DNA from 4 places in the Pseudarthrobacter sp. TE9888 genome. Region 1 is predicted to be linked to each of the others. Evidence: riboswitches for the same ligand, from Rfam matches in the RefSeq annotation. Region 1 holds a riboswitch; each other region holds the start of a gene.
What was found. A riboswitch is a leader RNA that binds a small molecule or an ion and turns the genes downstream of it on or off. The one in region 1 is predicted to bind S-adenosylmethionine.
Positions count from the first base shown of each region.

Region 2: it holds a riboswitch for S-adenosylmethionine, as region 1 does, so the genes downstream of both, ACZ9J7_RS09890 (cobalamin-independent methionine synthase II family protein) here and ACZ9J7_RS19915 (aminotransferase class V-fold PLP-dependent enzyme) in region 1, are expected to answer to the same signal.
Region 3: it holds a riboswitch for S-adenosylmethionine, as region 1 does, so the genes downstream of both, ACZ9J7_RS05520 (DUF1737 domain-containing protein) here and ACZ9J7_RS19915 (aminotransferase class V-fold PLP-dependent enzyme) in region 1, are expected to answer to the same signal.
Region 4: it holds a riboswitch for S-adenosylmethionine, as region 1 does, so the genes downstream of both, ACZ9J7_RS13890 (bifunctional o-acetylhomoserine/o-acetylserine sulfhydrylase) here and ACZ9J7_RS19915 (aminotransferase class V-fold PLP-dependent enzyme) in region 1, are expected to answer to the same signal.

Region 1 covers NZ_JBWBRD010000002.1:4,165,280-4,172,496, reverse strand. Annotated here, with positions in the region: gene ACZ9J7_RS19940 (pyridoxamine 5'-phosphate oxidase family protein) at 1-394, opposite strand, end outside; gene ACZ9J7_RS19935 (S1C family serine protease) at 557-1,540, shown strand; gene ACZ9J7_RS19930 (hypothetical protein) at 1,585-1,962, opposite strand; gene ACZ9J7_RS19925 (metal-dependent transcriptional regulator) at 2,010-2,720, opposite strand; gene ACZ9J7_RS19920 (class I SAM-dependent methyltransferase) at 2,770-3,528, opposite strand; gene ACZ9J7_RS19915 (aminotransferase class V-fold PLP-dependent enzyme) at 3,614-5,032, opposite strand; SAM riboswitch class IV at 5,069-5,182, opposite strand; gene hisN (histidinol-phosphatase) at 5,335-6,147, opposite strand; gene rsgA (ribosome small subunit-dependent GTPase A) at 6,192-7,217, opposite strand, start outside.
Region 2 covers NZ_JBWBRD010000002.1:1,966,927-1,974,143, reverse strand. Annotated here, with positions in the region: gene ACZ9J7_RS09905 (RNA polymerase sigma factor) at 1-470, opposite strand, end outside; gene ACZ9J7_RS09900 (YegP family protein) at 744-1,115, opposite strand; gene ACZ9J7_RS09895 (adenylosuccinate synthase) at 1,294-2,583, opposite strand; SAM riboswitch class I at 2,847-2,951, shown strand; gene ACZ9J7_RS09890 (cobalamin-independent methionine synthase II family protein) at 2,965-4,173, shown strand; gene ACZ9J7_RS09885 (uracil-DNA glycosylase family protein) at 4,385-5,017, shown strand; gene ACZ9J7_RS09880 (DUF3151 domain-containing protein) at 5,095-5,514, opposite strand; gene fbaA (class II fructose-bisphosphate aldolase) at 5,515-6,534, opposite strand; gene ACZ9J7_RS09870 (TrmH family RNA methyltransferase) at 6,638-7,217, opposite strand, start outside.
Region 3 covers NZ_JBWBRD010000002.1:1,045,800-1,053,016, reverse strand. Annotated here, with positions in the region: partial or broken gene ACZ9J7_RS05535 (glutamate--cysteine ligase 2) at 1-748, shown strand, start outside; gene ACZ9J7_RS05530 (O-succinylhomoserine sulfhydrylase) at 852-2,060, opposite strand; gene ACZ9J7_RS05525 (rhodanese-like domain-containing protein) at 2,061-2,471, opposite strand; gene ACZ9J7_RS05520 (DUF1737 domain-containing protein) at 2,468-2,743, opposite strand; SAM riboswitch class IV at 2,757-2,872, opposite strand; gene opgC (OpgC domain-containing protein) at 3,040-5,508, shown strand; gene ACZ9J7_RS05510 (hypothetical protein) at 5,631-5,885, opposite strand; gene ACZ9J7_RS05505 (TetR/AcrR family transcriptional regulator C-terminal domain-containing protein) at 6,110-6,814, shown strand; gene ACZ9J7_RS05500 (pyridoxamine 5'-phosphate oxidase family protein) at 6,853-7,217, opposite strand, start outside.
Region 4 covers NZ_JBWBRD010000002.1:2,885,423-2,892,639, forward strand. Annotated here, with positions in the region: gene ACZ9J7_RS13870 (HNH endonuclease signature motif containing protein) at 1-1,062, opposite strand, end outside; partial or broken gene ACZ9J7_RS13875 (IS110 family transposase) at 1,337-1,744, shown strand; gene ACZ9J7_RS13880 (transposase) at 1,926-2,546, shown strand; gene ACZ9J7_RS13885 (VOC family protein) at 2,741-3,379, opposite strand; SAM riboswitch class IV at 3,533-3,647, shown strand; gene ACZ9J7_RS13890 (bifunctional o-acetylhomoserine/o-acetylserine sulfhydrylase) at 3,692-5,017, shown strand; SAM riboswitch class IV at 5,152-5,267, shown strand; gene metX (homoserine O-acetyltransferase MetX) at 5,280-6,395, shown strand; gene ACZ9J7_RS13900 (MFS transporter) at 6,572-7,217, shown strand, end outside.

The sequences.
Region 1 (7,217 bases):
CGGTGAGGTCCGTGGGGGTCAGTGCCACCAGGTGGTCCTTGATCCCGGGCTCCCACGGCTCGCGGTCGGCATCGGCGTCCGGGAGCGTCATCCGGGTCTCATCGAATGCTTCCGGCCTGCCCTTGGCCACCACGCTCCAGACTTCCGTGGCGTAAGGGTTCAGTCCGTCCACCTCGAGTGCCGCGACTGCTCCGCTGAGCAGTGCCCGCAGCTTGGTGCCGGGGGCGGTACGAAACACCAGCGACTCTCCGGCAACGGAAAAGTTGACCGGAAAGATCTCGGGAACATCGCCATTGATGACTGCCAGCCGGCCGATGTATGAGGACCGAAGGTACCGCCAGCATTCATCGGGATTCAGCAGTTCTGTTCGAGACCCACCAGCGGAATCAGTCATGCTACCGATCCTAGGGCCTGGAGTGCGGGTGTGCACGGATGGGGCGTTCACCCAAGGCGTAGCCGGGACGGGACTGGAACCACGCCGCCCACCGTTGATTCCCGTAAGGGCCCCAGAGGGCACGGAACAGCCGGAAGCGGCACTCAAAGCCGGAGGTGCGTCATGGACCAGGCGCAGGTACCAATGCCAGCGGACAACGACGATGTGCTGGACTCATACTCACAGACAGTGATGCGGGTGGCAGCCGCCGTGACGCCCCACGTGGCAGCAATCGAGATGACGGCGCAGCGCCGCAATGGCCGGGCCCGGGTGGGCGCCGGTTCCGCCGTCCTCTTTACGGAGGACGGTTACCTCCTCACCAATTCACACGTGGTGGCGGGCACCCGGCACGGCTTTGCGGTCTTCGGTGACGGCAGCAGGATGGAGCTGGAACTCGTTGGCGCGGACCCCTTGTCCGACCTTGCGGTGGTGCACGGTTCGCGGCCGCGGATCCGGCCCGCGGAGTTCGGCGCGGCGGAATCCCTGCGGGTTGGCCAGCTGGTGGTCGCCGTGGGCAACCCGCTGGGCCTGGCCGGCTCGGTGACCGCGGGCGTGGTCAGCGGGCTGGGCAGGGCCATTCCGGTCTGGTCGGGTGGTAACCGGCGGGTCATCGAGGATGTCATCCAGACCGACGCGGCACTGAACCCCGGAAACTCCGGCGGTGCCTTGGCGGACACCCACGCCAGGATCGTGGGCATCAACACGGCCGTGGCGGGAGCCGGCCTGGGACTGGCAATACCGATCAACGCGACCACGCGCAGGATCATCTCGGCGCTTTTGTCAGACGGAAGGGTGCGCCGCGCGTACCTGGGCCTGGTGAGCACGCCGATGCAGCTCGGATCCAGCGCCGTGATCCGCACCGGACTGCGCGAAGGTCTCCGCGTCGTTGAGGTGCTGCCCGGTTCGCCCGCAGACAAGGCAGGCCTGTCGGCAGGGGACGTCATCGTCACAGCCGGCGGCCGCCCGGTCAGCAACGCCGAAAGCCTGCAGCGTCTGCTGTTCGCCGATGCCATCGGCCAGCCGCTCGACCTGGCCGTGCTGCGTGATGGCACAGAACGCCACCTGACGGCGGTGCCGGAGGAAATGACGGCCAACGGCGCTGGATAAGGGTCGACGGCGGCCCGGCACCGTAGGCGGGCACGTCCGGATGGCTAGGGGCTGACCTGAGGTGCTTCCACGTCGGCGATGCCTACGAAACGCGTCCCCACGCCGTCGTACTCGCTGCGAACGCAGCCCGGACGCACGGCGGGAACCTCGGACGGCGCGTGGTGCCCGCACACCACGTAGGTGAAGTCCGGCCACCACTTCTTGGGCCGGGCCGCCTCCTCGTACCCGCACACGGCGCACTCCAGGTGCACCCAAACAGGCCGTTTGCCGGTGCGGTTGGCCCGTGACTGCACCAGCCAGGGCGGGGGATTGTCCAGGAGGTTACGGAGCTCGGCCTCGGACATCCACTTCGGCAGGCCATGGCGCTGCGCCATCTCAAGGGGAACATCCAGGGTTATTGCTGCGTCGCGTCTGCTGATCATCACCTTCCACGATACGGGAGGCGGCCAAATCGACGGTGAGGGGTGGCCTAGCTTCCCAGGATGCAGCCCGGGTGCGGTGTTTCGGCGGAGACCCACAACGCGGAGGCGATCTCATCTGCAAGGTCGAAGTCGCGGGTGCCGCCGGGACCGGCGATGCGCACCATCAATGCACCACCGAACGGGCGCCGTCCCAAAACCTCGACCTCGGCGTCGAGATCGATGTCCTGCGCAGCGAGATACCGCAGGAGCTCCGGATTGTCATCGCTGATGCGGGTGATTTTGCCGCTGTGCCCCTGATCCAGCCCGGCAAGGAGGTGGGCGCTGGGCATCAGCACCTGGCCGTCCGCGGTGGGAATGGGATCGCCGTGCGGGTCCCGTTCCGGGTTTCCGAGCTTGGCGGCGACGCGTTCGATGAACGTGTCCGAGACCGCGTGCTCCAGCTGTTCGGCTTCATCGTGGACCTCGTCCCAGCTGTAGCCAAGACGCTGGACGAGGTAGGTCTCGATGAGCCGGTGGCGCCGGACCATGGACAGGGCCAGGCGCAGGCCGGACTCGGTCAGGGTGACGGCACTGTAGGGCTTGTGGTCCACCAGCCCCTGGTCCTTCAGTTTGCGGACCATCTCCGACACGGAGGAGTTCGCCACGCCCAGCCGCTGTGCGAGCTGGGAGGAAGTGATGGGCTTGTCCTGCCATTCGGTGAATGAATAGATGACCTTGACGTAGTCCTCGATCGAGGAGGAGGGCGCGCTGGTCTTCACAGGTCCAAGCCTACCGGTTTGGCTGGTCGGGCAGGGTGCGTTGACCGGGTCAGGCCTTGGTGGCGCGCCAGGCCAGTGTCAGGTAGGGGAGGTCGAGTTCCTGCCCCGGAGCGTGGGCCAGGTGTTCGTGCAGGTACCAGTCCAGGTTGGCAAGAACCTTCACCCGCGTCGCTTCACCGGCCCGCAGGTAGTAGCTGCGCGATTTGGTGAGCTCCATCAAGTCACCGGTGGTCACCCTGTCCTGCCAGTGGGTGACGTGACCTTCGAGCCCGTGGAATTCGGGCCCGACGACGGGCTTGTGGCCGGGCCGGTAGACATCGCCGGCGTGCATGATCCGGGAGAGCCGGTGCACCCAGGGGACGGAGGTGTCCAGCTGGTTCCAGATCAGGCCCAGGCTTCCGTGCGGGCGCAGGACGCGCGCCAGCTCGGTGCTCGCTGCTAGGGGATCGCACCAGTGCCACGCCTGGGCAACGGTGACGACGTCGAAGGCAGCGTCGGGAAGGCCTGTCGCCTCGGCCGTCCCCGGTGCAGCCGTGGCGGCGGGGCAGTGGGCCGTCAGCTGGGCGAGCATGTCCGCGGAAGGGTCGACGGCGGTGACGTCCAGTCCCATGGCCAGCAGCAGCGCGGTGAACTTTCCGGTACCCGCGCCGACGTCCAGGGCGTCATGGGCTCCGGCCGGTACCAGCCACCGCGCGGATTCGGCCGGATAGCCGGGCCGGACGCGCTGGTAGTGGCGGCCGCCGTCCTGGAAGCTCTGCCCGAGCTCCGTGCGCCGGCCGTGATCAAGCCTGGGGCCACCCCGAACCACGCGTGGCCTCCTTCTGGTGCTGCCTGCGGATGTCCTTCGAATTTACCGCATGACCGGCATCAGCAGGCAGTCGCTGCCCCGCGGCCTAGTCGTCGAGGCAGGGGGCTGCGCCGGCCGTCCCGGGGGTATTGGGTGCCCAGTGCGGGTAGGTGCGGAAGTCGTTGGCGGGCACCCAGCGGCCAGCATCCACCACGTAGTCCCATCCCAGTCCCTTGCTGCGCAAAGCCCGGATACCGGCAAGGAGGCGTTCGGCATCCTCCAGCCGCGAGCCCACGCCGAAACTCGCCCGGAGGGAGCCGGAAGGCAGGCCCAGGCGCTTCAGCAGGGGATGGGCGCAGAAGCGTCCGTCGCGCAGGCCCACCCCGTGCTCTGCGGAAAGGTAAGCGGCCACCAGTCCTGCGTCGTAGCCCTCCACCGAGAAGTTGACCACGCCGATGGTGTCCGTTTCCGGGTTGGTGTCCTTGAAGATCTGGTGGACGGTGACGCCGTCGATGTCCTGCAGGCCCTCCACCAGGAAGGAACGGATGGCGGATTCGTGGGCGTGCCACCGGTCCTGGTCGAGTTCGGCGATGACCTGGGTGGCGCGGGCCAGGGTGGCGGCGCCGAGGACGTTCGGCGAGCCCCCCTCGTGGCGGGCCGGGCCAGTGGCCCAGCTGACGCCGTCGAGCCGTGCTTCCTTGACGGCGCCGCCGCCGGCGAGGTGGGGGACGCCGCTGTCCAGCCAGTCGGGACGGCCCACCAGGACACCCGCGCCGAACGGCGCGTACAGCTTGTGGCCGGAAAAGGCGAGGTAGTCGACGTCGTCCGCGCTGATATCCACCCGGCGGTGCGGCGCGAGCTGGGCCGCGTCCACCACGATCCGGGCGCCGTGCTGGTGGGCCAGCGCGGCCAGGGCCCGGATGGGAAGAATCTCGCCGGTGACGTTGGAGGCGCCGGTGACGGCCAGCAGGCTGACGCCGCCCTGCTCCAGTTCGGTCCGGACGGCGTCAAGGGTGCCGGTGATGGTGTCGGCGGCAACGATGCTGCGGTGCGGAACGCCCTGCCACGGCAGGAGGTTGGCATGGTGTTCGATGTCCAGGTAGAGGACCTCGCCGTCATGCCGGCCGTCGGTGGCAGGAAGGCAGCCGGCCAGGAGGTTCAGTGAGTCGGTGGTGTTGCGGGTGAAAATGACCGAATCATCCGGCCGGCCGCCCACGAAGTCCCGGACAATGCTGCGGGCGTTCTCGTAAACGGACGTGCTGATTTGGGACGCGTAGCCGGCCCCGCGGTGGACACTGGCGTAGTAGGGCAGGATCTCGTTCAGGTAGGCGGAGACCACGGAGAGCGCCGGAGCCGACGCGCCGTAGTCAAGGTTCGCGTACCGGATGTGGCCCCCGGAAATCAGCGGTGCCTGGATTTCGGCGCCGGTGACGGCAGCGAGGGGACGGCCGGCAACGGCGTGGCGATCGCCGGGAGTGCGGGATTCGGCAATGGCGGGCTGGGGGGAGACGGTGGCAGTTGTCACAGAGACCTCACTTGATTACAGGACTCCGGCATAGGGAATCCGCGCTTGCCGCATCCACTCCGGACCGGCCTGGTCGTCACCCGGGGCACCCCGCCGCGAATGGAGGGTTGCCGGCCAGCAAACCGGGGTTTTGCGCTGGCACTCGTGACCTGCATAAAAGCGTAGGACATGGGGCGGCCAGGATTGAAGCCGCGGCAATTGTTAAGGGCTTTGTTACGCAAGATCGAATAAACGACGCCGGACACCCCCGTCTGGAGGTGTCCGGCGTCGCAATATTCGCTTAAGGGGCAGAACCGTGCCAGTTACAACAGATCGTCCAGATACGGGTTGAGGCGGTGCAGCACCTCGGAGTGCAGGATCGAGTTGGTGGCCAGCGCGTTCCCTCCGAACGGTCCGTCTTCGCCTTCCAGGGAGGTGAACCGGCCGCCCGCCTCAACCACGATCGGCACCAGCGCAGCCATGTCGTAGAGGTTGAGCTCCGGTTCGCAGGCGATGTCCACGGAGCCCTCTGCCACCATGCAGTAGGACCAGAAGTCGCCATAGGCCCGGGTCCGCCAGACGTCCTCGGTCAGCCCGAGGAACTCGTTGAGGTTTCCGCGTTCCTTCCAGCCGCTGAGGCTTGAGTAGGAGAGGGAAGCGTCGGAGAGGGTCGAGACGTTGGACACGCGGAGGCGGGTGGCAGCTGCCAGGGACCTGCCCATGTACGCGCCCATGCCCTTTGCCGCCCACCAGCGCTTGCCGAGCGCCGGTGCGCTGACCACGCCCACCACGGGTTCGCCTTCGTCCACCAGAGCGATCAGCGTGGCCCAGACCGGCACCCCGCGGACAAAGTTCTTGGTCCCGTCGATGGGATCGATGATCCAGCGCCGCGAACCGTGCCCGGTGCTGCCGAATTCCTCGCCGAGGACGGCGTCGCGGGGCCGGGAACGGGAGAGCTGGCCCCGGATGGCTTCCTCGGCTGCCTTGTCGGCGTCGGTGACGGGCGTCAGGTCCGGCTTGGTCTCAACGTGGAGGTCAAGGGCCTTGAAGCGGCTCATGGTCTGGTCATCCACGGAGTCGGCCAGGACATGGGCCAGGCGCAGGTCATCGTTGTAGCTCGAAGCGGGTTGGATCATGGTTACAAACTACCGTCTGCGGACGCATCTGCCGGGAGAACGCGTCAGTTGACGCTGCCAAGCTCCTTGGTTTCCTGCGCTTCCATGCGCGGATCAGCCCCAAGCAGGCGCCGGAGCGATGCGAGGCGTGCCGGGCCCGTGGGACCTGCGTGGCCGCCCGCCACCCAGTCGTCGAGCCCGCAGTCCACCGCCGTTGCAGTGTGCTTGCAGCCGCGTTCACAGTTTTCGATCCCGGGGGAGAGGTCCGGGAATGAGCGCAGGATCCGGTCCGGGTCCACGTGCGCCAGTCCGAAGGATCGGATACCGGGGGTGTCGATGATCCAGCTGCCGGCCGGCGCGTCAGCCAGGCGCAGGGCCAGGGCTGACGACGACGTGTGGCGGCCACGCCCCGTGACCGCATTCACTCCGCCCGTCGCCCGCTCGGCGCCGGTCAGGGCGTTCACCATGGTGGACTTTCCCACACCCGAGTGCCCGAGCATCACGGTGACCTTGCCGTCGAGGTGGGCGCGAAGGGCTGCCACCGCCGCGCTGTCCAGCCGGGCGGAGAGGCCGTCGTCGGACCGTGCATCGATTCCGGACGCCTGCGCGTCCGCTGTCCGGCTGATGATTACCGGGAATTCCAAGTGCGTGTAATTGGACAGCAACCCGGCCGGGTCCTTGACGTCGGCCTTGGTGACCAGCAGGATCGGTTCGATCCCGGCGTCGTAGGCTGCCACGAGGGCGCGGTCGATGAACCCGGTGCGGGGCTCCGGGTTGGCGGCCGCCACCACGATTACCAGCTGGTCTGCGTTGGCCACCACGGCCCGCTCGATGGGGTCGGTGTCGTCGGCGCTACGGCGCAGGAGGGTGTGGCGGTCCTGGATTTTCACCAGGCGGGCAAGCGTGTCCGGCGCGCCGGACACGTCGCCCACAAGCGAGACGAAGTCACCGGCGACCACCGGTGACCGGCGGAGTTCGCGGGCACGCGCTGCGATGACGATGCGCTCGTTGTCCGTGTCCTCGCCCACCACTGCCGTGTACCGGCCACGGTCAACCGTGATGATCCGCCCGGTCTCGGCGTCGTCGTGGCT
Region 2 (7,217 bases), 2.2 Mb from region 1:
GCGCTCTTTTCCATGGTCTCCGCCGTCTGTTCCACCGTGAGGCCGGCCACCAGGCGCAGGGACAGAACGTCCCGCTGGTCCTGGGGCAGCCCGTCCAGCAGCCTGAGGACTTCCCGGGGTTCGATGCGCTGCAGGGCTTCCTTCTCCGCCGACGTGTCCTGGCGCTGGTCGAGCTCGGGCTCGAAGGACAGCTTGACCGGAGTCCGGCTCTGGCGGCGGTGGTCATCCACCATCCGGGCGTGGGCAACAGAGAAGATAAAGGTCCGCAGCCCCGACTCCCCTCCCCGCACGGTACCGAGACGTGGCAGCACGGACAGGAACACTTCCTGCATGGCGGCCTCCGGATCCTCGACTCCCCGGGCCGTGAGATAGCCCAGAACCTGTGATGCGTACGTCTTATAAACCAGGCTGAAGGCAGCGGTCCCGGAAACTGGCTGGCCCGGGGCCTCGTCTGTCTGTGCATCGGTCACTGACGTGGTGCTTTCCGTCAAGAAGGGTGGTGGCAGGGCAGCGTTCAGTACATCCGGAACGCTGCCCTCACTTTACCCGCCAGTAACCGCACAGCCCGAAGCGCCACGGCCGGGGCCAGTGACGGGCGAAGCCTGGGCGGCCACCCTTGCGGAAAGATAAAAGAGCCGGCCTGGAACGTGATGGGGGACAGGTTCCAGGCCGGCGCTTCATAGAGGTAATCGCTCCGGCTGCCCGGGGGGTTACGCCTTTTCAAAAAAAGTTCGAAATCTTTTTCAGCGGGTTGCTGTCCTGGTCCAACGGGGCACACTGGCGTGCCTGCGGGGTGCCCCTGCCAGCACGAAGGCGTGCACCAGGGCGGGCGTGCGCTCCTCGCCGCATACGGGTACGACGGCGGCGGGAAGCTCCGCCGGCAAAGCGGCAGCAGCTGCTGCGGGTACGGGCGCGGGACGGGAGACGGCCCCGGCGGGACAGAGGTCGGTCACCAGGCCGGTTCCGGCACATTCGCGAACCGCGGCTATCCCCGCCACCACGGCGGCTTTGTCCTCAAAAGGGCCGGAGACGGCGATCACGGCCCCGTCCGGAGCCAGGAGCCGGAACCGGAAAAACGAATCAGCGTCGACGAATGCTTCAAATTTTCCGGCCATGACGATCCTTCCTTGGGCACCAGGTGGTACAGACGAGTCTGGCGGCGGCACCGGAAGCCTCACAAGACCGCGCGCGTTAAGCCTGTGTAAATTCGTTTTCCGCCGCCAAAACAAGCGGCAGGCCACCTGCAATAGGTGGCCTGCCGCCGTCGTAATCCCCCCGTTTCGGGAGGAGTCGTCAGTCGTTGATGAGGTCGTTCACCACGATGGTCTGGTCCCGGTCCGGGCCAACGCCGATGGCGGAGAACCGGGTTCCGGAAAGCTTCTCCAGCGCCAGGACGTAATTGCGCGCGTTCTCCGGCAGGTCCGCCAGCGTCCGGGCTCCGGTGATGTCTTCGGTCCACCCGTCGAAGTACTCGAAGATGGGCTTCGCGTGGTGGAACTCGGTCTGCGTCATGGGCATCTCGTCATGCCGCACGCCGTCGACGTCGTAGGCGACACATACCGGGATCTGCTCGATGCCGGTGAGGACGTCCAGCTTGGTGACGAAGTAGTCCGTGAAGCCGTTGACGCGGGAGGCGTGGCGGGCCAGGACCGCGTCGTACCAGCCACAGCGGCGGGGACGGCCGGTGTTGACGCCGAATTCGCCGCCGGTCTTCTGCAGGTAGACGCCCATCTCATCGAAGAGCTCCGTGGGGAACGGGCCGGCACCAACGCGGGTGGTGTAGGCCTTGATGATGCCGATGGAGCGGGAGATCCGCGTGGGGCCGATGCCGGAGCCCACCGAGGCGCCGCCGGCGGTGGGGTTGGAGGAGGTCACGAACGGGTAGGTGCCGTGGTCCACGTCCAGGAATGTTGCCTGGCCGCCCTCCATCAGGACAACCTTGCCCTCGTCCAGCGCGGAGTTCAGGACCAGGGTGCTGTCGATGACCAGCGGGCGGAGCCGCTCGGCGAAGGACAGGAAGTACTCCACGATCTCGTCCACCACCACACCGCGGCGGTTGTAGACCTTGACCAGGAGTTCGTTCTTCTGCCGCAGCGAGCCTTCCACCTTCTGGCGGAGAATCGATTCGTCGAAGACATCCTGGACGCGGATGCCCAGCCGGGCCACCTTGTCCATGTAGGCGGGACCGATGCCGCGGCCGGTGGTGCCAATGGCCCGGCTTCCCAGGAAGCGTTCGGTCACCTTGTCCAGCACCTGGTGGTAGGGCGCCACCAGGTGGGCGTTGGCGGAGACCCGCAGCTTTGAGGTGTCGGCGCCGCGCGCCTGGAGTCCGTCGATTTCCTGGAAGAGGGCCTCCAGGTTCACCACGCAGCCGTTGCCGATGACGGGAACGGCGTTGGGGCTGAGAATGCCTGCCGGCAGAAGTTTGAGTTCGTACTTTTCACCGCCTACGACGACGGTGTGCCCGGCGTTGTTGCCGCCGTTGGGCTTGACGACGTAGTCAACACGGCCGCCCAGCAGGTCGGTGGCCTTGCCTTTTCCTTCGTCGCCCCACTGGGCTCCTACGATCACAATTGCTGGCATGGGATCCTCCCCCATTCGTTCGGGCCGCCCGGGCCCGGCCACCAGGTGGCAGGCCCATGCAGCGCCGTTCATGAGAATGCCCCGAACAGACCGGCCTTCGCACAGCCGCAGCACGGCGCAGCGAAGCAAGAGTTCCGGGGCTCTTACCACCCAAGTTTAGCCGATAGGGCACTTTGTCCACTGTTGTGGCCCGCCACAAAACAGGCGCGACACAAAGCGGCGCAGACTTGCCCCAAGGCGGGTCTCTCCATTTATCTGAGAGTGAACCATCCGGAGCGGCCGAGAGACCTGGCTCGATGACGCCGCAGCAACCACGGTCCAGCAGGATTCCTGCGGGCCGAAGGTGCTACTGCCAGGACCGATGGAAAGGAAGATTCCAGCATGCCCCTGAACACCGACCACATCCGCGTCACCCACGCCGGATCGTTGCCCCGCACCCCTGAACTCATCGCCGCCAATGCCGCCAAGGAAACCGATGGCATCACCCCGGAATTCCTGGACCTCCTTGAAACCTCCGTGGTGGATGTGGTCCAGCGCCAGAAGGACCTCGGCATCGACATTCCCAACGACGGCGAATACGGGCACACGATGGCCAACTCCGTGGACTACGGTGCCTGGTGGAACTACTCCTTCGCACGGCTGGGCGGCCTGGAGCCAACCAACGTGGACCGCTGGGCCGATGCCCAGGTGCACCGCTCCTCCCCCGGCAACATTGTCCTGACTTCCTTCCCCGACCGGCGCGACCGGCAGGCGTTCAACGAGGCCTACAACGACCCCTCCTCGGGCATCCTGTCCCACCGCAAGAGCGTGACCCAGCCCAAGATCGCCGGACCCCTGACCTACACGGGCCAGGACCTGGTGGCATCGGACATCAAGAACCTGAAGACCGGCCTCGCCGCCGCCGGGTTGTCCGACGGCTTCGTAGCATCCCTCTCTCCCGGCTCCTGCGCCCGCGTGGCCAACGAGTACTACAAGTCGGATGAGGAACTTGTCTACGCCTGCGCCGATGCCATGCGGGAGGAATACAAGGCCATCGTCGACGCCGGCCTCACGGTGCAGCTCGACGATCCGTCCCTCGCCGAGAGCTGGGACCAGATCAATCCCGAGCCCAGCCTGGAGGACTACCTGAAGTTCATCCAGCTGCGCGTGGAGGCCACCAACTGGGCCCTCCGCGACCTGCCGCAGGAACAGATCCGGCTGCACGTCTGCTGGGGTTCCTGGCACGGCCCGCACACCACGGACATCCCGTTCGCCGACATCATCGGCTCGGTGCTGCAGGTCAACGCCGGCGCTTACTCCTTCGAGGCAGCCAACGTCCGCCACGAACACGAATGGCGCGTATGGGAGGACACCAAGCTCCCCGAGGGCAAAATCATCATCCCGGGCGTCGTGTCCCATGCCACCAACGTGGTGGAACACCCTGACCTCGTTGCCGACCGCATCGTCCGTTTTGCCGACGTCGTGGGCCGCGAAAACGTCATCGCCTCCACCGACTGCGGCCTGGGCGGCAGGGTGCACCCCCAGATCGCCTTCGCCAAGCTGGAGGCCCTCGGCGAGGGCGCCCGCCGCGCCACCAGCCGCCTCTGGTAGCTGCAAGAGGCGAAGCGGGAACCCGCCGGTTCCGTGCCCTGGCTGAGTCAGGTGCACGAGACCGGCGTTTCGTTTCCCGGGGCTTGCTAAACTGGGTAAGGCCGACCAGGAATCGGCCCACCCCAATCAACCGCCGCTGATGTGTCGCGCCCCCGCGTGCCCATTTCCGTGGCGGCAGCAACGCCAATCCCCGCAGGAGACCCAGCACTTCATGACAGCCCTGGCCCCAGAAACATTCCACGAACAGCTCATGAGCCGCCGCTACGAACCCAGCGTTGCAGCCGTCAACGAACTGTGTGATTCCCTGCAGGAGGCCAAGCCCGGAACCGTGGTGCCCTATGTGGACCCGATGCATGACGTCGACGAATGCCGCATCATCAGCTTGTTCTCCAACATCGGCGAGGCAGACCCGTCCGGATTCATCACGGCCGGTGACCAGGACGCGGCTACCCGCATGCTGGGGCTCCAGTGGAAGCTGGGCCTGCGCCCCGAGTTCGTGATGCCGTGGAACGTCCACCCCTGGCACGTCACCGGCGAAGCCAACGGCAAGTTCACCCCGGACCAGATCCAGGCGGGCCTGAAGCCGCTGCTGAAGTTCCTGGCCCTGGTGCCCCGTGCCTCGGTCATCGTGGCGCATGGAACCGAAGCCAACCGGTTGGCCAATGCTCTCCTGAAGACCGAAGTTCCGCTGCTGTGGCGCCGCGGCCTGAAGACCTACAAGGTGCGTTCCCTCAGCGGCCGTGCTTTCGCCGGTTCCCCCGCGCGCCAGGAGGAGTACCTCGAGGACATGCGCGCGGCCTATGCCGACGCCATGGCCCGCACAGGTATCGCCCGTAAAGCCTAGGGTTTCGGCAGGCTCAACCTACGACGACGGCAGGTCACCTTCCTTGGGAAGGTGACCTGCCGTCGTATTATTCGAATCTAGCCCTCGATGGCCGCTTTCGCGGTGGGATCCGAGTCGTTGAGGAACTTTTCGATCCGCTCCGGCTCGTCGGCCTCGCCGATGGCCGATGACGCCCGGCCCAGGGAGTAGAGCGCGCGCAGGAAACCGCGGTTCGGCTCGTGCTCCCACGGGATGGGACCAACGCCGCGCCAGCCGTTGCGGCGCAGCGCGTCCAGGCCCCGGTGGTAGCCAACCCGGGCGTAGGCGTAGGAGTCGATGGTGCGTCCTTCTGTCCACGCCTCCTCAGCCAGCACGGCCCAGAGCAGCGAGGACGTGGGGTGCTTTTCCACCAGGTCCAGGGCCTCGTGCCCGGCCTCCAACTGCGCGTTGACCTCAGTCTCGGCGGGCAGGAGCGTGGGCTCCGGCCCCATCAGGTTCTTGCGGAACTCATCCGACATCTAGAAGGTCTTTCCGGCCGAACCGAGCTGCTTGGTGGCTTCCACCACGCGGGCTGCCAGGCCGGCTTCGGCGGAGGCGCCCCAGACACGGGGGTCGTAGGTCTTCTTGTTGCCCACTTCGCCGTCAACCTTCAGGACGCCGTCGTAGTTCTTGAACATGTGGTCCGCCACCGGACGGGTGTAGGCATACTGGGTGTCGGTGTCGATGTTCATCTTGATCACGCCATAGGAAACGGCGTCGGCGATTTCCTGGTCGGAGGAGCCGGAGCCGCCGTGGAACACGAGGTCGAACGGGTTGTCCTTGCCGATCTTGGCACCCACCTGGGCCTGAATGTCCTTGAGGATCTCCGGACGCAGCTTGACCCCGCCGGGCTTGTAGACGCCGTGCACGTTGCCGAAGGTCAGGGCGGTGATGTAGCGGCCGTTCTCGCCGGAGCCGAGGGCGTCGATGGTCGCCAGGGCGTCTTCCACCGTGGTGTAGAGCTTGTCATTGATGGCGTTCTCGACGCCGTCTTCCTCGCCACCGACGGTGCCGATCTCCACCTCGAGGATCATCTTGGCGGCGGCGGTGCGGGCCAGCAGGTCGCGGGCGATCTTCAGGTTCTCCTGCAGGGTCTCTGCGGAGCCGTCCCACATGTGGGAGTTGAACAGCGGGTTGCGGCCGGCCTTCACCTCAGCCTCGGAGGCTGCCAGCAGGGGCAGGACAAAACCGTCCAGCTTGTCCTTGGGGCAGTGGTCCGTGTGCAGGGCGATGTTGACACCGTAGTTCTTGGCCACTTCGCGGGCGAACGCCGCGAAGCCCAGGGAACCGGCAACCATGTCCTTGGTGGAGGCGCCGGACCAGTAGGCGGCACCGCCGGTGGAAACCTGCACAATGCCGTCGGACTCTGCCTCGGCGAAGCCACGGAGCGCGGCGTTCAGCGTCTGCGAGGACGTGACGTTGACGGCGGGGAAGGCGAATCCGCCGGCCTTCGCGCGGTCGATCATCTCGGCGTAGATCTCTGGGGTTGCAATGGGCATGCTGGCTCCTCTGCTGAGTTTCGTCTGTGGGTGGATGACCCTCAAGTAGACCGCTTACGGCTTGGCACCATCCTAGTCATTCCCGGGCTGGGAGTGCTCTGGGTTACGCCCCCGGGTGCTGGTTGAAGACGTGCCGGCGGATCCAGGCGTGCATGGCGATGGCCGCGGCGGACGCGGCGTTGATGGAGCGGGTGGAGCCGAACTGCTCGATGGACAGGGTGGCGGCGGCGGCCTGGTGGACTTCCGGGGTCAGGCCCGGGCCCTCCTGCCCGAACACCAGTACGCAGTCGCGCGGCAGCTCGTAGGTCTCCAGGGGCACCGAGTCGGGGAAGATGTCGATCCCGATGATCGCGAGTCCCTCCCCCTGCGCCCACTGCACGAAGTCCTCAACGGTGGGGTGGTGCCGGACGTGCTGGTAGCGGTCGGTGACCATGGCGCCGCGACGGTTCCACCGGCGTCGGCCGATGATGTGGACTTCCTTGGCGAGGAAGGCGTTGGCGGTGCGCACCACGGTGCCGATGTTCAGGTCGTGCTGCCAGTTTTCGATGGCCACGTGGAAGTTATGCCGGCGGGAGTCCAGCTCCGCGACGATCGCCTCATGCTTCCAGTAGCGGTATTTGTCCAGCACATTGCGCCGGTCGCCGTCGGCCAGGAGGTCAGGGTCCCAGTGGTCGCCTTCCGGC
Region 3 (7,217 bases), 3.1 Mb from region 1:
CATCCGCGACAAGCTGGCGGTGCTCACGGCGCTGAGTGCGAACTCGCCGTTCTGGAATGGCGTCCCCACCGGCTTCGAAAGCTACCGCACCCAGGCCTGGAACCGCTGGCCCACGGCGGGCCCGGCAGGCATTTACGGAACGTACCCTGCGTACCGCCGGGTGGTGACACGGCTGCTGGACAGCGGCGTCATGCTCGATGAGGGCATGCTGTATTTCGACGCCCGGCTCTCCCGGAACCATCCCACGGTGGAAGTGCGGGTGGCGGACGTATGCCTCCGTGCCGAGGACGCAGCCCTCATCGCCGTGCTGGTCCGCGCCCTGGTGGAATCCGCCGGCCGGGAATGGCGCGACGACGTGGATCCTGCTCCCGCACCCACCGTCCTGCTGCGGATGGCGTCCTGGCAGGCCAGCAGTGCCGGGCTGAGCGGCGAACTCCTGGACTTCGGCAACTTCAGGCCCGCGCCGGCCGCGGATGTGGTCCGTTCCCTGGTGGACTACCTGGCGCCCGTCCTGGCTGAACAGGGCGAGCTGGCCCTGGCCCGGCAGGGGGTGGAGGACATCATTGCCCGCGGGACAGGGGCCGCTGAACAGCGCCGCGCCCGTGATAAGGCCCTGGCCGGGCAGCCGCCCGAGGACATGGGATTCGGTGCCGTGGTGCGGCAGGCCGTCCACCTGACGATGCGCGACGCGCTGGACCTGTCAGACGTGGCGGACACCCCCGAGTTGCTGCGCGTGCGGCAGGCCTAGCGGAGCAAGGATCGAGGCGCCGTTTCCGCTTCGACGCGCAGATTCCATCCCGCTGCGCGCATACGGGGCGCGCCATGGAATCTGCGCGTCATGAACAAAGAGCCTAGATCTGCTTCAGCGCCTGCTCGAGGTCGCGGAGGAGGTCTTCCGGGTCCTCGAGCCCCACCGAGAGCCTGACCACCCCGTCACTCAGGCCGATCGCGGCACGCCCCTCCGGGCCCATGGCGCGGTGGGTCGTGGTGGCCGGGTGCGTGATCAGGGATTTGGCATCACCGAGGTTGTTGGAAATATCGATGATCCGCAGCCCGTCCAGGAGGGCGAATGCCGCTTCCTTGCCCGAGCGCCCGCCGGTCGGGGCCAGTTCGAAGGTCAGGACCGTTCCGCCGGCACTCATCTGCTTCGCGGCCAGCCCGTACTGCGGGTGCGACTTCAGGAGCGGATATTTCACCCAGCCCACCGCCGGTTGTTCCTCCAGCCACTCGGCGAGGCGCAGCGCGGTGGCAGACGAGTGGTTGACGCGCAGGCCCATGGTCTCCAGGCCCTTGGTCAGGACCCAGGCGTTGAAAGCGGAAAGCGCGGGGCCTGTGTGCCGCATCAGCTGCTTCACCGGTCCGTCGATGAATTCCTTGGTGCCCAGGATGGCGCCGCCCATTACCCGGCCCTGCCCGTCGATGTGCTTGGTACCCGAGTAGACGATGACGTCGGCGCCGAGGTCCCCGCAGCGCTGCAGCAGGGGAGTGGCAAAGACGTTGTCCGCCACCACGGTGGCACCGGCCGCATGGGCCAGTTCGCTGACGGCGGCGATGTCCACGATCTCCTGCATGGGGTTCGACGGCGACTCGAAGAACACGGCAGTGGTGGGCTTGGACAGGGCTTCGCGCCACTGGTCCAGGTCCGGGCCGTCCACAAAGACCGTCTCCACACCCCAACGGGGCAGGATCTCGTTCAGGACCACGAAGCACGAACCGAACAGTGACCGGGCGGCCACTACGCGGTCGCCGGCAGCCAGCAGGGCACCCAGCGCGGTGAACACGGCGGACATGCCCGACGCCGTCGCAAAGCAGGCTTCGGTGCCTTCCAGCAGCCTGAGCCGCTCCTGGAAGGTGGCCACGGACGGGTTGCCGTAGCGGGAGTAGACAAAGCGCTCGTCCTCGCCCGTGAAGGCGCGTTCGGCTGCCGCAGCGGATTCGTAGACGAACCCGGAGTTCAGGAAGATGGCCTCGGACGTTTCCTGGAAGTTGGAGCGGTCCAGTCCTCCGCGGACTGCCTGGGTATCGGGGTTCCAACCGGGGGCGTCTGGGTTGAAGGTCACTTAGTTCTTTCCGAGGTTGGTGGGGAGGCCGCGGTTCTTCCAGCCGTTGACGGTGCGTTCGCCGTAGCGGTCCGGCTCGCCTTCGAAGCCCTCCAGCACGCTGTACGCGGTGAAGCCGGCCTGGGTGGCGGCCGTTGCCGCCGCGATGGACCGCTGGCCGGAGCGGCACAGGAAGAGCAGTTCCGCCTGGGGATTCTCCGGCGCCTGCGCCTGGAGGTCCTTGACGAAGTCGGGGTTGGGGATGCCGCCGGGGAAGGTCCACTGGATGAACAGTGGATCGTTGTCAGTGGCCTTGGTGTCCGGGATGCCGATGTGGGCCCATTCGCCCTCGGTGCGGACGTCAACCAGGATGGCGCCCTCCTCCAGCTTGGCCCATGCTTCCTGCGGCGTCAGGTCTCCTGCGTAGCTCATGCGTGGCCCTCGCCGTCGAAGTCGCCCTCAAGGTCGGCGTCGAGCCGGTCCACCGCGGTGGCGACGGCGGCATCGGCTGAGGCGATCGCGGCCGGAAGGACGATTGCCTGCGCCACGATGACGCTGGTGCCGTTGAAGGTTGCCGCCGGGCTGCCGTGCAGGACGTAGCCGTCGGCGAGTGCGGCGGAGATCCGCTCGCAGAATTCACGGGTGTCCGCGCCGGTAATCAGGCGGTAGGACAGTCTTTCGTCAGGGGCGGGTGCGTCGGACACGACGGATCTCCTTCTTTCACGCTTGCAGCTCGAATCGGTCGATATGCCGAGTATTCACCTGAGGCACCCCGCCGCGAAAGGGAGGGTTGCCGACCGGCAAGTCAGGGCTTGGCGCCGGTACTCATTACTCCCCAAAAACGTAACACCTGCCGCGCCCAGCCGCATCGCCGCCGTCGTCATGTTCCGTCATTGAGCTGCCCGCCACGCGGCGCGGGGACTGCCGCGGACCGATAAAGTTCTTACGGGGGGCGCCGCCCCGTATCCAGAGCAATGAGTACCGGGGGGTCCTTGTCAGCATGCGGGCACACGTATCGCACCACCACGCCGCCATCCGGCGTCACCGTCCGCGTTCCGCTGCGGCCTTCCTGGCCGCCGTTTTCATCGCCCTCCTGGCAGTGGTGGCCCCGGCGTCCCCGGCGCAGGCGGCCGGACCGACACCGGACAAGGGCAAACCCTGGCTGGGGGCGGTCCTCGAATGGGGTGAGGACACGGCCACGGGCTTCAGCGACCGGCTGGGCGCAAGCCCGGCGCTCTTCGGCCACGACATCACCATTCCGTACCGCGAATCCGAGCGGAATGACATCGAGGGCTTCCTGCAGCAGACCGCAGCCAAGGGCGCCCACGCCTTGCTCACGGTCAAGCCGTCGGTGCCGCTGGACCAGCTCGGCACCGCGGAGGCGGAAGCGTTCGCAGCGCAGGTGCATGACCTGACCTCGGGATTCAAGGGCCAACTCCTGGTCCGCTTCGCCCCTGACATGAATGCCAGCTGGGTGGCCTGGGGCCAGCAGCCGGCCACGTACCGGCAGGCCTTCCAGGCCGTGGCGGCAGCCTTCAAGAAGGACGACGGCGGCCGGGCCACCATGGTGTGGGCGCCGTACGTGGGGAAGGACTACCCCTTCGACCGGAACCGGAATGCGCCGCAGCCGGGAAGCGACGGGTTTGCCCTTTTGGACACGAACGGGGACGGAACCTGGAACGGAAGCGACAGCGCCTACGCTCCCTACTACCCGGGCGACGACGCCGTCGACTGGGTGGGGCTGGCGTCCTACCATGACGACACTGCCGGAGCGGCGGCCGTCAACTCCCTTCCGCATGCGGGCGAACTTGAAGACATGCTGACGGCCTCCGGCAGCGAAAACTTCTACGGCACCTACGCCGAAGGACGCAATAAGCCCTTCCTGCTCCAGACCTCGGCGTTCTACAGCCCGGCGTCCGGCGGGGCGCCCGAGCGGGACATCAAGACGGGCTGGTGGGACCAGGTAGTGTCAACTGCCACCTCTCCCGCTTTCGCCGGGACGGCCGCCGTGGTGTGGGACGAACGGACCAGCACGCGGGACACCGGCGTTGCAAGCATCAGCTGGCTGCTCACGGGAAGCCCGGACATCGCCAAGGCCGCCCTGGACCGGCTGAAGGCATCGCCCATGGTCACCGGCCCGGTCACGGACGTGACGTCCGTAGGCACGTACGTCCGCGCCAACACACTTACGGGGGTGGCCGCGTGGACTGTCGCTGCCGCCATGGTCATCCTCCTGGTGGCACTGTGGCAGGTCCCGCGCCGGATCACCGCCGCCACGTCCTGGAGCTACCACGATCCTTCCGCCAGGGATTCCCGGGTGGACCTGCTGCGCGGAATGGCCATTGTCTTCGTGGTGGTCAACCACCTGGGCTTAGCCTCGCTGTTCCAGCTGCTCACCCAGGAGGCGGTGGGTTTCGTGTCAGGCGCTGAGTTGTTTGTCCTGTTCTCCGGCCTGGTGGTGGGAATGGTGTACGGGCCCAAGGCCAAGGAGGATTTCGGCCGGGTGGTGGACCTGACGTCCCGCCGGGCCGGGAAGCTCTATGTCACTGCCCTGGCGGTGCTGGTCGGCGTCTTCCTGCTGTCCCTGCTCCCGTTCTTCCACACCGAGGCCCTGACCACGTTCGTGGACCAGGGAACCGGCGGCGCCGGACACAGCGGCGCGGGACGGACCTACGACCTCTACGCGGGCATGTCCTCGCTGTTCCAGTTCCCCGTGCCGCCCCAGGTGCTTCCGGCCATCGTGCTGCTGCAGTTCGGGCCCTGGCAGTTCAACGTCATGGGCCTTTACGTGGTGCTGCTGCTGGTCAGCCCCCTGATCCTCGCCGCCCTCAACCGCGGTAAGGCCATCTGGGTGTTGCTGGCGTCCTTCGCTGTGTATGCGGCCGGGGCGGTGACCAGGTTCCGGCTCCTGCCGTCGCAGTTCGAGGACTCGTTCCCCCTGCTGGTGTGGCAGGTACTTTTCGTCCTAGGCCTGGTTGCCGGCTACCACCGCCGCAGCATCGTCGCGTGGCTCGCGGCGCACACTTGGGTGGTGGCCGCCTGCACCGCGGCGGCATTCGCACTGGCCTTCCTGTCCTGGGGCAACCCGTACCTGGCCAACAACTACGACGTCCGGCTGGCGCTCATGCCGGATGCCACCTACCGGGCCATGTATGACGCGCTGTTCGGCCGGACCTACCTGGCGCCCGGCCGCCTGCTCAACGTCCTGGTCCTGGTGGTAGCGGCCTACGCCTTCCTCAGCGCCTACTGGAAACCCGTACAGCGGGCCCTGGGCTGGTTCCTGATCCCGCTGGGCCGCGCCACGCTCTACGTGTTCATCATGCACGTGGTGCTGATCGCCGTCGTAGCCAACATCCCGGCGCTGCAGCAGCAGAGCATCTTCCTCAACACCGCTGCCTACGCCGTGGTGCTGGGCCTCCTGTGGGTGATGGTCCGGACCAGGTTCCTATTCCGGATCATCCCCACCTAGGCGGAGCAGCCACGTCGGCAGGAGGGGCTGCCCGGGCATGAAAAATGCTGCGGCACAAAAGTGCCACAGCATGTAATCCTGGGGGACCGGGTGCCCGGCGCCGCACTGGCAAGCCGTCGGGCTTAGACCAGCCGGGGATAGCTGCTCATGATGTAGTCCGCCGCGGCGGGTCCCTTCATGCGCAGCCCGTTGCGACGGGCCGAGACCCGGTGCTTCATGGCAGCCCAGAAGCTGGACTCGGTGCCGGCCCGCTGTTCGTTGACGTAGCACCAGCTGGTGTACAGCCCATACAGGCGGTCGCGGTCGAGGCTCGATTCGGAGGCCTGGTCGGCGTAGGTGGCTTCTTGGAGGAAAAGGTCAAACTGCGAATTGGCCATGTCGGCGTCCCTTCGCTCGGTGCGTGGTGCCGCCGGTAGGCTACAGCGGCGAACCTCGATGCCCTGCACAAGGTGGCAAAGGATTATGTAGTCGCCTTCCCGGAATTCCGGGGGAAGCACAGGTGCTGTCACCACAATGTCTACGATGTAGACTTTACCTGTAGACCAGATATGAGGCAACCGTCCCGTTTACCTCGGGAGGGGGCCGCAGTGAGGACCTCCACATGACTTCCACCAATACTTCCGGCCCCGGCTCGCCCAAGCCGAGGCTGAGCCGGGAGATCGTGCTGGCCAAGGCCCTGGAACTTGTGGACGCCGAGGGCCTGGACGCGCTGACCATGCGCCGCCTTGGGCAGGAGCTTGGCCGGGACCCCATGAGCCTGTACCGCTACGCCCAGAACCGTGCAGCCTTGCTGGATGGAGTTACGGAGTTGGTGCTCAACCAGCTCCGCATCCATCCGGAAGACCCGGACTGGAAGGCCCAGTTGCGCAAGATTGCCCATGGCCTGCGAACACTGGCCCTCCAGCACCCCAACATTGTGCCGCTGCTGGTCACCCGGCCCCTGTCCACGCCCCTCGGCCTCCGGCCGCTGGGCACGCTGCGCCCCTTGGAGCAGATCCTGTCCCTTCTCGGCACTGCCGGATTCGCTGCGGCCGATGCCCTCCACGTCTACCGCGCCTACTACGGCTTCCTCTACGGACACATCCTGAACGAACTGCAGGAGTACGTGGTGGACCCGGAAGAGAACGAGGCACTGCTGAGGCTGGGCCTCCACCGGCTGCCCGCGAAGGAGTTCCCCAAGCTCCGTGCACTGGCGCCGGCACTGGCTGAATACGACGGCGCCTCGGAGCTTGAACAAGGGCTCGGCATCCTGCTGTCCGGGCTGGAAACCCAGCTGTCACGCCAGGCGGCAGGCCCAGCCGCCTGACCTTCGGGTGGCGTCCGGCAGTTGGCTATGCCGGCACCTTATTCGAAGGAGGCCCGACGACGGTCCTGCAGGCGCGTGTTCCAGATGTCCGGCCGGTTGACGCGGAACCGGCGCCCCGTCAGGGCTTTCGCGTTGAGCCGGACGTAGTTGGCCTTTTCGCCGGGCTGCCACGGTTCCAGGCCCAGTCCGTCCACGGCATCCTTCACGCCCTTGTCCTCGATGATCTCCGTTTCACCGCGCACCACCACGCTCCAGGCCTGCTCCGAGGCGGGGTCGTAGCCGTCGATCTCCAGCGCTGCCGGACGTTCCATCCGGGCGCCCCACAGCTTTGAACCGGGTGCGGTGCGGAAGACGATGCTGCGCAGGTGGACAGCGTAGTTCACGGGGAAGATCTCGGGATGTT
Region 4 (7,217 bases), 1.3 Mb from region 1:
GTAGAACGAGTCCGCCCCGTCGGCGACAAGTTTGCGTGCCATGGACGCCGGGATCGGCCCGAAACCATCCAGTACGCCGGGTTCATCGGTAAGGCCGAGGAGCGCGAACACCGGCACGGTGACCAGCACATCGGCCCGCGGAGCAGGAACCTTCCCCACCGCGGTCACACTGGCGGCACCGGTCCCGGTGGCTGTGGTGCCGGTGATCCGACCACCCGCCGCCTGGCCGGCGAGGAGGAGGCTGGCGGCGATGTCGGGACGGAGCTGGGTGAGGGTGCGGGGTTCATCGGGCCCCTGCAGTCCGCGGGCCGTGGCGGTGGTCCGGTTCCAGATCGCACACGCAGTATCGCCGGGGAGGTAGAGCGAGACCCAGGCCATGCCGTCCTTGTCAGGGGTGTATTCCATCCGCCGGTCAGCCACCCCCTTTGCATGGCGTTTCTCGATCGATTCGGGGTGGTGGCGTTCCCGCCAGCCCCGCATCTTGGCCCGGAACCGGGACGAAATGAGCTCACCCGGAGCGGCACCCCGTGAAGCATGGGGTGCGTCGGGGTCGAAGAAGTGTGCCACCAGAGACGCCGCACCAGTCCCATCGAGGCTCTCGGTTTCGTCCGCGACAATCCGGGCGTGCTGCCACGACATCGCGCCCGCAGCCAGTGCCTCGAACGCCAGCGGCAGGAAACAAATCCGGCGGGACTGCTCCACCAACGCCCCCGCTGCCGCGGAGCTGATGGTCAGGACACCGGCGATCTCCTCCACCACGGACATTTGCGCGTAAGTGCGGTCCTGCACCGAGGCGTCAGGTGACGTCATCGCCTCCTGCAGTTCAACGGCTCGGGCAGCCTGCCGGGACTTTAGCGCGGCGACCCGAGCTTCCAGCCGGGCTATCAGCTCCAAGCCTTCAAGGCACAGCTCATACCGCCGCTGCAACACATCCACACCGGCACCCCCGGCGGTCGATGCAGCATCTTCAAGGCTCTGGTCCTCAAGAGTGAGCGCATCCAGGGCAGCAACAGAGGCGCGAACACCCTCCAAAACCACCCCAACACCATCGCTGATTCCCATATGCACATCATCCAACGAGGCACTGACAGTAATGATGGAATTGGCTCGTGCTGCGGTGTGACTCTGGGTTCTGACTGACGCCCTCTCGAAGGGTTTGTCTTGTGAATGATCTGCCCACCGTGGCACGAGCTGCAGGAAACGCGGCGGCCAGGTGGACATGACCTAATAGGAGCCTGTTCGAATAAGTCCCCATTACTGTCTTGTCTGCCCACCCGGCCGGCGTGCCCCGATTCGTCCCAACCGCACGCAACGGAAAGGCCAGGGCAGTTTCATCATGGCAAAGCACTCTCTGACAGTCATCGCCGGGATCGACACCCACTCCGACACGCACCACGTCGCTGTTATCAGCGACACCGGCGAGCACCTCGCGGACAAGGAATTCCTCGCTGTCGGGTCCGGTTACCGGAAGATCGTCGAATTCATCACCTCGTTCGGCACCGTCCTGGCCATTGGGGTCGAGGGCACCGGCACCTATGGTGCCGAGCTGACCCGGGTCCTGACCGGCGAAGGATTGCAGGTCCTGGAGGTCATGCGGCCTAACCGGCAGTACCGGCGCCTCCACGGCAAATCGGACCCATTGGACGCCTACCAGGCAGCCGAAGCCGCCCTGGCGGGCTCTGGGACATCGCTGCCGAAAGCGCGTAACGGTGCCGTTGAGGCCATGCGTGTAGTGCGTGCCGAGAGATCCACCGCGATGCGGGCCAGGGTAGCTGTCATCACCCAGATCAAAAGCATCCTTGTCTCCGCCCCAGACACCTTGCGCGCCCGCTACCGGGGCATGACCGGCACGGCGATAATCGCCGCGCTGGAAAAATCACGGCCCTGGCGGGGATCTGAACGATCCGTTGAACACCACCGCGATCGTGCTCAAACGCCTCGCCCGCCGCTACCGCGCGCTGGACCAGGAACTGGCACTGATCGACACCGAACTCGATGCGCTCGTCACCGCCCAGGCGCCCATGCTCCGGGACCTGCGCGGGGTCGGAACCGACACCGCCAGCCAGCTACTGGTCACCGTTGGAGACAACCCCGAAAGAATTACCACCGAGGCGAAGTTCGCAGCCCTCGTCGGCGTCGCGCCGATCCCGGCCTCGTCAGGGAAGACTACCCGCCACCGCCTTAGTCGCAGCGGAGACCGGCAGGCCAACAAAGCGATCCACCACATCGCACTCGTTCGCATGAGCTGTGACGCGCGCACTAAAACCTACGTCAGCAAACGCCGGCAGGAAGGCAAAACCAGCAAAGAAATCATCCGCTGCCTCAAACGCTACATCGCCCGCGAGATCTACGATCAACTGCTCCACCCGCACCCCGCGCCCGCAGCCGGGGAACTCCGGGCCCTACGCACAGCCAAGAACATCACCCTCCAGAGAGCCGCCGACACCCTTCACATCTGGCCCTCAACACTGTCCAGATTCGAGCGCGGACTCACCTGCGACGACCACTTCTTCCAACGCTACTCAGACTGGCTCCACACCAATTGACAGCTATAGGAGCATCATTCAAAGTGTGCGCGGTTCACGCTGGCGCCCTGGTAACGGCGCAGGGGGCACCTTTTTAAGTGAATTCGGCCGCCATTGGGTGGTGACGCCGTTGTCACCACCCAATGGCGGCCGAAGTTTGCCCGGGCACACGCCGGGGACCTCCCCGAAATGGTCCGGGGAGGAACGGGGGAGGGTCAGATGGTGACAGCTCCGTTGGCGGTCTCAAACGTGACCGAGAGGATGCCTGGGGTACCGTGCGGGGCCACCCACTCCACCGCAACGTCCTCAAGCGGCTTCTCCACGGGCTCGCCCAGCCACTCGGTAACGCGCGAGGCGGAACCGGCGATGGTCAGGCAGCTCATTTTGAGGTTGCTCTCGTACGCGTGGGACGGGTGGAGAGAGGGATCGCCCTCCCACTTGAGCATGTACGGCACCTGGGGATCGGCGATGAGGCCCAGGATGCCAATCTGCTTCCAGACCAGCTCGCGGCCGTCCGGGAACTTGCGGTTGCCGTTCACGGCGGCGCGGCCCAGGCGTTCCTCGAAGGGGGCGAGGTCGTCCACTTCGACGCACCAGCCCATCCAGCCGCCACCGGCAGCGGAGCGGGCACGTACGGCCTGGCCGAACGGTGCCTTGTCCGACGCCGGGTGGTCCAGGACCTCGACGACTTCGAGGTACTTGTGGCCGGCCAGGGGGATGATCATATTCCGGGTTCCGAAGCGGGGGTGGACGCCACCCTTCACTGCCTCAACGCCGAGGGCAGTTGCAATACGTTCGGTAGTGGCCGCGAGGCCATCGTGTTCACAGGCGTAAGAGACGTGATCCATGCGCATGCGAACATCTTGGCACTTTGTGATCGGGCTCTCAGCTAAGGATACCCTTACTGGCATTTCGCGTGGTCTTGCCCCTGTGCAAATGCCCCGGGGCAAGACCATGTTCGTCACAATGCTGTCCACGGCAACCGTCAGGTTCCTAGACTGGGCCCAGGTCATGAGTGCCAGCGCCAAGCCCCGGCTCGCTGGCCGGCAACCCTCCATCCGCGGTGGGGTGCCCCGGGTGAAGACCTGGCTCTCCGGCAACAGCCGGGAGCAAGCGCGGCCCGCACTGCTGGTGAGCATGCCGGGCCCATGTCAAAGGAGATTTGGATGTCCAACGGTTGGTCTTTTGAAACCCGCCAGATCCATGCTGGCCAGGAGGCGGACAGCGCAACAGGGGCCCGCGCCCTGCCTATCTACCAGACCACGTCATTTGTGTTCCCGAGCGCCGAAAGCGCGGCCAACCGCTTCGCCCTGGCCGAACTTGCACCCATCTATACGCGCATCGGCAATCCCACCCAGGATGCCGTCGAGCAACGGATCGCCAGCCTTGAAGGCGGCCTGGCGGCATTGCTGCTGAGTTCGGGGCAGGCTGCGGAGACCTTTGCAGTGCTGAACATCGCTGAGGCAGGCGACCATATCGTGGCCAGCCCCAGCCTTTACGGCGGAACCTACAACCTGTTCGCCCACACCTTGAAGAAGTTCGGCATCTCGGTGACCTTCGTGGCTGATCCTGACAACCTGGACCAGTGGCGCGACGCCGTGCAGCCCAACACCAAGCTTTTCTTCGGTGAAGTGGTGTCCAACCCGCGCCAGGACGTCCTGGATATTGAAGGCATCTCCGAAGTGGCCCACCAGGCCGGCGTGCCCCTCATCGTGGACAACACCCTTTCCACCCCATACCTGATCCGCCCCTTGGAATGGGGCGCGGACATCGTGCTCCACTCGGCCACCAAGTACCTGGGCGGCCACGGCTCGGCCATCGCCGGCGTCATCGTCGATTCCGGCAGGTTCGATTTCGGCAAGGACCCGGAACGGTTCCCCGGCTTCAACACCCCGGACCCCACCTATAACGGCCTGGTCTATGCACGCGACCTTGGCGAAGGCGGCGCGCTCGGCGCCAACCTCTCCTACATCCTCAAGGCCCGGGTGCAGTTGCTGCGCGACCTCGGCTCGGCTGTCTCGCCCTTCAATGCGTTCCTGATTTCCCAGGGCCTGGAGACGTTGAGCCTGCGGGTGGAGCGCCACGTTGCGAACGCCACGGAAGTGGCGCGCTGGCTCGAGGCAAGGGACGACGTCGAATCCGTCGCCTACGCGGGGCTGCCGTCCAGCCCGTGGTACGAGCGAGGCCGCAAGTACGGGCCCAAGGGAACGGGCGCCGTCGTCGCCTTCAACCTGGCCGGCGGCGCGGAAGCCGGCAAGCGCTTTGTCGACGCCCTGGAGCTGCACTCGCACGTGGCCAACATCGGCGACGTGCGCTCCCTGGTCATCCATCCGGCGTCGACCACGCACAGCCAGCTCTCACCGGAGCAGCAGGTTGTGGCCGGGGTGCACCCCGGCCTGGTCCGGCTTTCCGTTGGGTTGGAGCACATCGACGACATCCTGGCTGACCTGGAAGCAGGCTTCCGGGCCGCCAAGGGCACCGAAGGGGCTTAAGGAACGACGCCGGCCCCCATGAGAGAGATGCCGGCCCGCCAGTAAGGAGGCCGGCAGGGGGCGCAGCAAGCCGGGAAGTCACAACCAGTCATACTCTTGGCCAGGAGCGGGGGGTGTTTCGTACACTCGAACCAGGTCATGAGTGCCAGTGACAGCCCCGGCTTGCTGGCCGGCAACCCTCCATCCGCGGTGGGGTGCCCCGGGTGAGGACCTGGCCTGCCGGTCAGACGACGGCAGGCAAGCGCGTAGAAGAGGTCTTGCCATGACGGTTACCGTCGCCCGAACCACCATCCCTGAACATGGAATCGTCCGTTACGCCTCCATTGGGGGTCTGGAACTCGAAGCCGGGGGATACCTCCCGGATGTGACCCTGGCCTACGAAACCTGGGGGACGCTCAACGCGGACGCCAGCAATGCCATCCTGATCGAGCACGCTCTGACCGGCAGTACCCATGTGACCCGCGGCGACACCGACGAAGAGGGCTGGTGGGAGCAGCTGGCCGGCCCCGGAGCTCCCGTGGACACGGACCGCTTCTTCGTGGTGTCCATCAACATCGTGGGCGGCTGCTACGGATCCACCGGCCCGTCCTCGCCCGCGCCGGACGGTAAACCCTGGGGCTCCCGGTTTCCCCTGGTCACGCTGCGCGACAGCACCGTTGCCGAAGCCCGGCTCGCGGACCAGCTGGGCATCAAGGACTGGTTCGCAGTCCTCGGCGGATCCATGGGCGGCGCACGGGCCCTGGAATGGGCCGTGACGTACCCGGAACGGGTGCAGCGCTGCGCCGTGATCTCCGTGGGAGCCGCCAGTACTGCCGAGCAGATTGCCTTCGCGCAGGCGCAGACCCTGGCCATCCGGCAGGATCCCCACTTCAACGGCGGAGACTACTACGGCGGTCCGTGTCCGGAGGAGGGGCTGGCCCTCGCCCGCCGGATCGCCCACATCACCTACCGGTCCGCCGCGGAGCTGGAAGGCCGCTTCGGCCGGGAGCCCCAGGCGCCGGAGTCGCCCCTGCAGGGGGAAGTGTTGGCCTCCCGGGGCCGCTACCAGGTGGAAAGCTACCTGGACCACCAGGGCAACAAGCTGGTGAAGCGCTTCGATGCCAACAGCTATATCGCCCTGACCGAGGCGCTGATGAGCCACGATGTCTGCCGGGGACGGGGAACCCTGGCCGAAACCCTGGCCGCCTCCACGGCGCGGTTCTTCGTGGCCGCCGTCGACTCCGACCGGCTCTATTTCCCGGCGCAGTCCCACGAACTGGCCCGGGCCCTGCCCGGGGACGTGGATGTCCATGTCATCCAGGCGCCGATTGGGCACGACGGATTCCTGACCGAAATCGGGCAGCTGGGCGGCCAGCTCCGGAGCAGCTTCCTGGTCTAAACCCCCGGCGAACAGCCGGCAATGTGCATTCCTGCAGATGCCTTCTGCACTCATCGGCGTTGAGGTTGCCCCGCGGGCAGACCATACTCATCGAATCCGGCTTTCGTGGTGTGCATCACATCCGTCTGCCATTGACTGGTCCCCGTGGTGTCGACGACGACGCCGAAGGAGTTCGCATGAGTACGGAAAGCTCCGCCGCAAGGCGTACAGAGGAAACCGACGTCAAGGCCTCAGGCCTGAAGAAAGTGGTGACGGCGTCCATGGCCGGCACGGTCGTGGAGTGGTACGAGTTCTTCCTCTACGCATCGGCCGCCACGCTGGTGTTCGGGAAGGCCTTCTTTCCCAACGCCGGCACCGAACTGGACGGCATCATCGCCGCCTTCCTTACCTATGCCGTCGGTTTCGTTGCCCGTCCCATCGGCGGCATCGTCTTTGGCCACTTCGGAGATAAGTTCGGCCGGAAGCAGCTCCTGCAGCTGAGCATCATCCTGGTGGGGGTCTCGACCTTCCTCATGGGCTGCCTGCCCACTTTCGGGCAGATCGGCTACTGGGCGCCCACGCTGCTGGTCTTCCTCCGGTTCGCCCAGGGCTTTGCCGTGGGCGGGGAGTGGGGCGGCGCGGTACTCCTCGTCGCCGAGCACAGCCCCAGCAAGTCCCGCGGCTTCTGGGCCAGCTGGCCGCAGTCGGCGGTGCCGCTGGGCAACCTGCTCGCCACGGCCGTGCTGTTCGTCCTCTCCTCCACACTGACGCAGGACGCGTTCCTGGGCTGGGGCTGGCGCGTGGCGTTCTGGCTGTCCGCCGTCATCGTCATCATCGGTTACT